Bernardetia sp. MNP-M8: one gene and its partner. The protein of the gene in region 2 binds, or shares a complex with, the protein of the main gene of each other region. Links are inferred from orthologs where the notes say so. Each region holds a gene or a part of one and is shown on either strand. Other genes may lie near its edges. The genes, in order: V9L04_RS20055 and V9L04_RS19060.

Evidence for each region.
Region 1: the proteins of V9L04_RS19060 (region 2) and V9L04_RS20055 are in contact, whole or in part, in a cryo-EM structure (PDB 6KHJ), measured with the Thermosynechococcus vestitus proteins. The link is inferred for Bernardetia sp. MNP-M8 from one-to-one orthologs. Residues at the interface, in WP_011057128.1 of Thermosynechococcus vestitus: Pro17, His18, His19, Pro20, Ser21, Met22, Val25, Arg27, Met29, Thr31, Ile38, Asp39, Cys40, Glu41, Pro42, Val43, Ile44, Gly45, Tyr46, Leu47, His48, Arg49, Gly50, Met51, Lys53, Ile54, Asn57, Arg58, Pro65, Tyr66; in WP_011056552.1 of Thermosynechococcus vestitus: Leu46, Met47, Tyr48, Thr50, Ala51, Cys52, Phe54, Ile55, Glu56, Ala58, Ala59, Ile61, Gly62, Ser63, Arg64, Phe65, Asn76, Pro78, Thr89, Thr91, Lys93, Met94, Ala97, Leu101, Met123, Phe124, Ser126, Asp127, Ser128, Tyr129.

What each region holds. Positions count from the first base shown.
Region 1 is NZ_CP147012.1:4,965,564-4,968,673, forward strand. Bases 192-2,964 are described here. They hold V9L04_RS20055 (NADH-quinone oxidoreductase subunit B family protein), read right to left. Parts: upstream 1,956-2,964; coding sequence 1,428-1,955; downstream 192-1,427. Other genes in these bases: nqrF (NADH:ubiquinone reductase (Na(+)-transporting) subunit F), read right to left, coding at 192-316; V9L04_RS20050 (2OG-Fe(II) oxygenase), read left to right, coding at 624-1,259; V9L04_RS20060 (DUF349 domain-containing protein), read right to left, coding at 2,024-2,964. Also shown: more of nqrF, read right to left, coding at 1-191; more of V9L04_RS20060, read right to left, coding at 2,965-3,110. UniProt on the Escherichia coli protein: NDH-1 shuttles electrons from NADH, via FMN and iron-sulfur (Fe-S) centers, to quinones in the respiratory chain. The immediate electron acceptor for the enzyme in this species is ubiquinone.
Region 2 is NZ_CP147012.1:4,722,004-4,725,144, reverse strand. The notes cover bases 1-2,804. They hold V9L04_RS19060 (NADH-quinone oxidoreductase subunit D), read left to right. Parts: upstream 1-706; coding sequence 707-1,903; downstream 1,904-2,804. Other genes in these bases: V9L04_RS19050 (hypothetical protein), read left to right, coding at 2,720-2,804; V9L04_RS19055 (hypothetical protein), read left to right, coding at 2,042-2,383; nuoK (NADH-quinone oxidoreductase subunit NuoK), read right to left, coding at 32-310. Outside these bases: more of V9L04_RS19050, read left to right, coding at 2,805-3,141.

The DNA of each region.
Region 1 (3,110 bases), 240 kb from region 2 along the record:
GTTCAGAGCGACTCAAATGTCCGACTTCGGTAGGCAAAACATCGCCACCACCGTCATCTACGATACATTTACACATGGCACACGTACCACCACCACCACAGGCAGAAGGTAAAAATATTTTGTTATCGCCAAGTGTAGAAAGGAGTGTTGAGCCAGCAGCAACAACAATCGGATCGCCATCATTACCATTCACAGTAATTTTTACATCTCCACTTTGTACTAATTGTGCCTTTGCAACAAGAAGCAATCCTACAAGAAGAAGTGTAACAACTCCGAAAACGGCAAGTCCTGCAAGAATTACAGTTAAATTAATCATGTATTCTGTTTTTTTAGGTCTATTTTTGCGTTTGAATAAATTACTTAATAAGGATTCGTTTATTGAATAATATAGCTACAAATATACGTTCAAAAATTATCAAATACCAATAGCAATTCATCAAAAAACACGTTTTATTTTAAAATTTTGCTATTTTTCTTAAAATATAAATTAAAACAAGATGTAAAAAGAAGTTTGAAACAAGAAATTTTTGTTGGTCTTTTATCTGTAACTTTGTGATTCAGAATAAGAAAGACATGTAGTAGAAAATTGTTTAAAAAAATTATAACTCATTCAAAAAAAAATTATGAATTCAATACCTTTAATAGAATCAGATAAAATAAATCTTCTTATTGACGGTTTAGCAGATAAAGGATGGGCAACTGTTGATGATTTTTTGCCTTTAGAAATTGCAAATTCTCTTCGAAAAGAATTAAATGATGAATATGAAAAAGGCGAATTTGACCCAGCAGGAATAGGTAGACGAGGTGTAGATTGGCAATTACGCCCAGAAATACGAAGTGATTATGTAAAATGGCTTCAACCCAATGACTTGACAGAATTTCAACAACTTTACTGGACTCAAATAGATAATTTCAAACAGACTCTCAATCAAGAGCTATATTTATCTTTAAATAACTTTGAGGGACATTTTGCTATCTATCCTCCAAAAAGTTTTTATAAAAAGCACTTAGACAACCATCAAACAGCTCAAAGACGTTTTATTTCTTGCATTCTTTATTTTAATCAAGACTGGAAAGAAGAAGATGGAGGAAAACTTAGAATCTATGATAAAGATGCTAAAAACAAAGTTGAAACTGATATTTTACCTATCTTTAATCGTTTTGTCTGTATGCGAAGTGAAATGATTTGGCATGAAGTTCTGCCAAGTGAAAAACGAAACAGGATGAGCATAACAGGCTGGCTCAGAAGAGAAATATAAAATTAGCTCAATATTAAACATTATCACGGTTATTTACAGGTCTAATAATTAGCAAGTTATAGACAAGCAAAACAGTCTTATTTTTCCGTAGCGACAGGTTTGCAAACCTGTCGCTACGGAAAAATGAACATTACTAAATTAACCGTGATAACCTTTATTAAGCTAATTTTATTTTTTGAGATTCAAAATACCTGTTGGTGTAGGAGCTTGGGAACGAATTTTTTCTTGTAACTTCAAAATTCCTCCAATAAGAGCTTCTGGGCGTGGAGGACAGCCAGCTACATACACATCAACAGGAATTATTCTGTCTACTCCTTTTACCACATGATAGCCATGTTCCCAATAAGGTCCTCCACAATTGGCACAACTTCCCATCGAAATTACATAACGAGGTTCTGCCATTTGTTCATAAAGGCGTTTTATTCTATCAGCCATTTTGAAAGTTACTGTTCCTGCCACAATCATAACATCAGACTGACGAGGAGAGGCACGAGGAAAAACACCAAAACGATCTAAATCGTAGTGAGGAGCATAAGTTCCCATCATTTCGATAGCACAACATGCCAAACCAAAAGTCATAGGCCAAAGAGATGATAACCTAGCCCACTGTATAAGATTTTCTAAAGAAGTAACCACCAAACCTCCTTGTCCTGTTTTTTCGGATTGTGTGAGTTTGGTGGTAGTTGGAATATTCATTTTTTATATAAATACGTTTTGTAAACTAAATTACACAGTAGTTTTTTTGCAGCTTGAACGCTATTTTACTAAAAATTATAGCTACTGTTGAGTTGATTTTGAAACTTTTTAGATAACCTTTTCTTTGTTCGGATTACATTCAAAAGATTCATATATTCGGAACGAACAGGTGCATGAGAAGGCTCATTTCTATCAAACATAGGTCTGCCATAACTATCTTGAGGAATGTTCTTAGCAATTTGTTGAAGTTTTGGTTCTTCTTCTCTAATGCTATCTTTGATAAGTTTGATTTTGAGTTTTAATTGTTCGAAACCAGTTTTTTCTTCGTAGCCTTCAAAGTTTTGTTTTGCATCATTTTCTAAAAATACATGCGTAAATATTTCACTACAAGCAGCATGAAAACGATTGTTTAATAAACGGTCTTCATCATTGTTTTTAATGATACCCATTTTTTTCCATTGCACTTGTTTTGTCTTGACATTATTCAAATGTACATTTTCAAACTTATTTGCAATTTCTTCTACTTCTTCAGTCATTTTGCGTTTGGCTTCCAAGATTCCCTCTGGAGTAGTTGGAATGGGTGGTTCTTGACGATACGACCCATAACTATCATTGCTCTGCTCAGGATTACCAAAGAAAATATCAACTTCTCGTTTATAGTTTCTATATAATTTTAGGTATTTCCATTTCGGAATTACGCCTACATCTTTCCATGCTTTTTGCAAGTCTATTACTTCTTGACGCATTTCAGGCGTTTTTTCTTTTTGATAATTGAGCTTTCTAACTTTATTACTAATACGTTTGTATTTCAGAATTCGCTCATCATTGACAATTCTTTCATTATCAAAAAATGCTTTTCGTCGTTCAAAAAAAACATCTAAGCATCTATCAAATTCTTCTGACATTTCTTCGTCTTCTTCACCCACACTGCCTGTTCGTATCCAGCGCATTTTGAGGTCTTTAAGATATTCAGAAACTTCTTCCCAGTCGTCGCTATCTTTAAGCTCTTGTGCTTCGGCTAATAAAGCCGTTTTTATTTCTGTGTTTTTTACTCTATTTTCAGAAATATAGTCTTCAATTCCTTGTTCTAATTCTAAAATACGTTTTTCTACGGCTGTATAGTCACCTATAGAGTTGTAAGTTTCTAAAGATTCT
Region 2 (3,141 bases):
CTAAGAAGTTGAACACACAAAAATAGTGTCTTTATTCTTCTTTTTCTAAAATTTCATCTATTTCAATGTGTCCAAAATAGTTATAGATTTTCAGAATCAAAGCTAGTGCAATCGTAATTTCGGCAGCAGCCACCACAATAATCAAAAGGACAAATAAATGCGCTTCCATTCCTTTCGAAAAAGCAATAAAATTGAGCATAGAAGCTGTTAGCATTAGTTCGATTCCCATCAAGACAAGCATTGCATTTTTACGTGTCAAGACAATCAAAATTCCAATTCCGAACAAAATTGCAGCTACAAAAAGTATCATTTATGATGGATTAAACTCTGATAAATTACTGTCAAATTCTATAAAAATTATTTATTATAATCTGTTTATTAAACTTGATTGCATATTTTTGTAAAATTAGCAACTAAACTCACCAAATACAATTTATTTTTGAATCGTAATTTTAATTCGTTTTCCTAAAAATTTAATTCGAAACTTTTTCATAATAAATAGAAATTAATTAAAATATTTTTTTTTTATAAGTCATTAGTAAACCTTATCACGGTTTGTGTTAAGATAGTTCAGACATCTTGTCTGAACATAAAAAGCAGTATTTTATCCTATCCAACAGTCTGGAAGACTGTTATACAAAAATAACCGTGATAACCTTTAACCTTTAGTATTCAACACATTAAATTCGTAATTTTAATCATTCCTATGTCCTTTCACCAACAATCTGAACCCACAAAATACACTTCTGATACTCTCAAAAGTGAGGAAATGCTTTTTAATTTAGGACCTCAACATCCTTCTATGCATGGTGTTTTGCGTTTGGAAGTTATTACAGATGGTGAAGTTGTAAGAGAAGTTGTTCCACATATTGGTTATCTGCATCGCTGTTTTGAAAAGCATGCTGAAAGTCTGAATTACGCCCAAATTATTCCCTACATAGATAGAATGGATTATGTTGCTTCCATGAACTCGGAACATATTTATGCACTGGGAGTAGAAAAAATGTTAGGAATGACAGACAAAATACCAAAACGAGTAGAATATATTCGTGTTTTGGTGGCAGAACTCAATCGAATTGCTTCTCATTTTATTGCTATCGGAACGTATGCTGTTGATGTGGGAGCAACTACACCTTTTTTGTGGCTAATGAAAGAGCGAGAATATATTTTACGATTGTTAGAATGGATAAGTGGCGCACGTCTTTTATACAATTATATTTGGATTGGTGGCTTATATTATGATTTACCTTTAGATTTTGAAGAAAAATGTAGTGAATATCTAAATCATTTGAAACCTAAATTAGATGACTTGGAAAACTTACTTATCAATAATAGAATATTTGTTTCAAGAACAGCAAATGTAGGAGTTTTGCCAATGCAAACAGCTATTAACTATGGAGTTACAGGTGCAATGCTTCGGGCTTCGGGTTTGAAATGGGATTTGAGAAAAGTAGATAAATATTCAATTTATGAAGAAGTAGATTTTGACATTCCGATTGGAGAGGGAAAAATGGGAACAACAGGTGACTGTTGGGATAGAAATTTTGTTCGCTTTCAAGAGTGCAAAGAATCTTCAAAAATAATTGAACAATGTATTGAGAAACTTACTAAAGAACATAAACGAACACGAGATTTTGACCCACAAGCACTTGTTCCAAAACGTATAAAACCACCTCAAACTGATTTTTATTTTAGAGGCGAAAGTCCGAAAGGTGAACTTGGCTTTTTCTTTAGACAAAATCCAAAATATAAAAAAGGAGATATTCCTTTTCGTTTGAAAGTTCGTGCGCCTTCCTTTTGTAATCTTTCTGTGTTGCCTTATTTAGCCCAAAATACTCTACTTTCTGATTTGATTGCTATTGTTGGTTCTTTAGATATTAATTTGGGAGAAGTCGATAGGTAGCCAAAACTCATTTTAACTCAGATTTATTTCTTTCAAATTATTTTCAACATTTAGATAAGTTTTAGTGTTTATATTTTTAAAGAGAGTGAATAACTTTTATTTTCACACCTCTTATTTTTTAAACTAAAACTTTTTTTTATGAAAACGCCAGATAAAAAACAAAATAAAAATACCGATTCTCCAGAAGAATTCTTTAAAGACAAATTTGATTATGATCCAAAGGAGGATATTTATAATCAAGGAAAAAAAGTAGCCAGTATTGACAATGATGATGAATTAGTAGTGGATAAAGGAATTCCTACTCCAAATCATAGAAATGAACTTTATGAAGAAGCTCCTTTGCATAATGCAAAATCAAATTTTGAAGGAGAAACTATTGATGTTCCTGGTGCTGAATTGGATGATCAACAAGAAAGCATTGGCTCAGAAGATGAAGAAAATAATTATTATAGTTTAGGAGGAGATAACCACTCTAACTAATATAAAAGATGCTGCTTAGTTGTCTTTTAAAAGCCCATAATCTTAACTGATATGGGCTTTTTAACTGCCCTTTGTTGAACTTTACATGGTTTTTTTTCAACAAAATACAAATTTTTTGAAACAAAATTTTATTAAGTTCCGTTATAAGAGTATAAATTTTTATTAAATACTTTATATTCAATAAGTTTTTAATATTTACTTATATTGTCAAAATACATAACAGATGTATTATTTCATTTTTTTTTGAAATAATTTATTTTTATCATTCTGTAATTTATATGTATATAGTTCTATTAATTTAATTAGAACTTATTTTTTAACCTAAATTTTTTTAATATGTTTACTCCAATCAAATCAAACGCAATCAAATTTATTCTTTCAGCTAGTATTATCGTAGGTGGTTTATCTAGTTGTGCTAGTGAAGCAGTAGAAGAAACTCGTCAAGAAGTATTTGTGGAAGAATCAGCTCAATCAGAAAATCTTGCCAAAATAAATATTGACCCAACTCCTACCGATTTTGATACTGTATTGTATCCAATAGATCCTTTAGTTGATGATGATAAAGATAATAAGAAGAACACGAATAATGCTGCTATTGAAATAGCTGGTAGTTGGGATATGACCTCTACCAACGAACAAAATGTTGATTATAATTTAGAACTCTATAAAGATGGAACATATCAAGCATCACCTGATGAAATTTATACTAGAGGAAGAACTACAGGAAATTGGAATGTAGATGGAACAGGAGATGAATT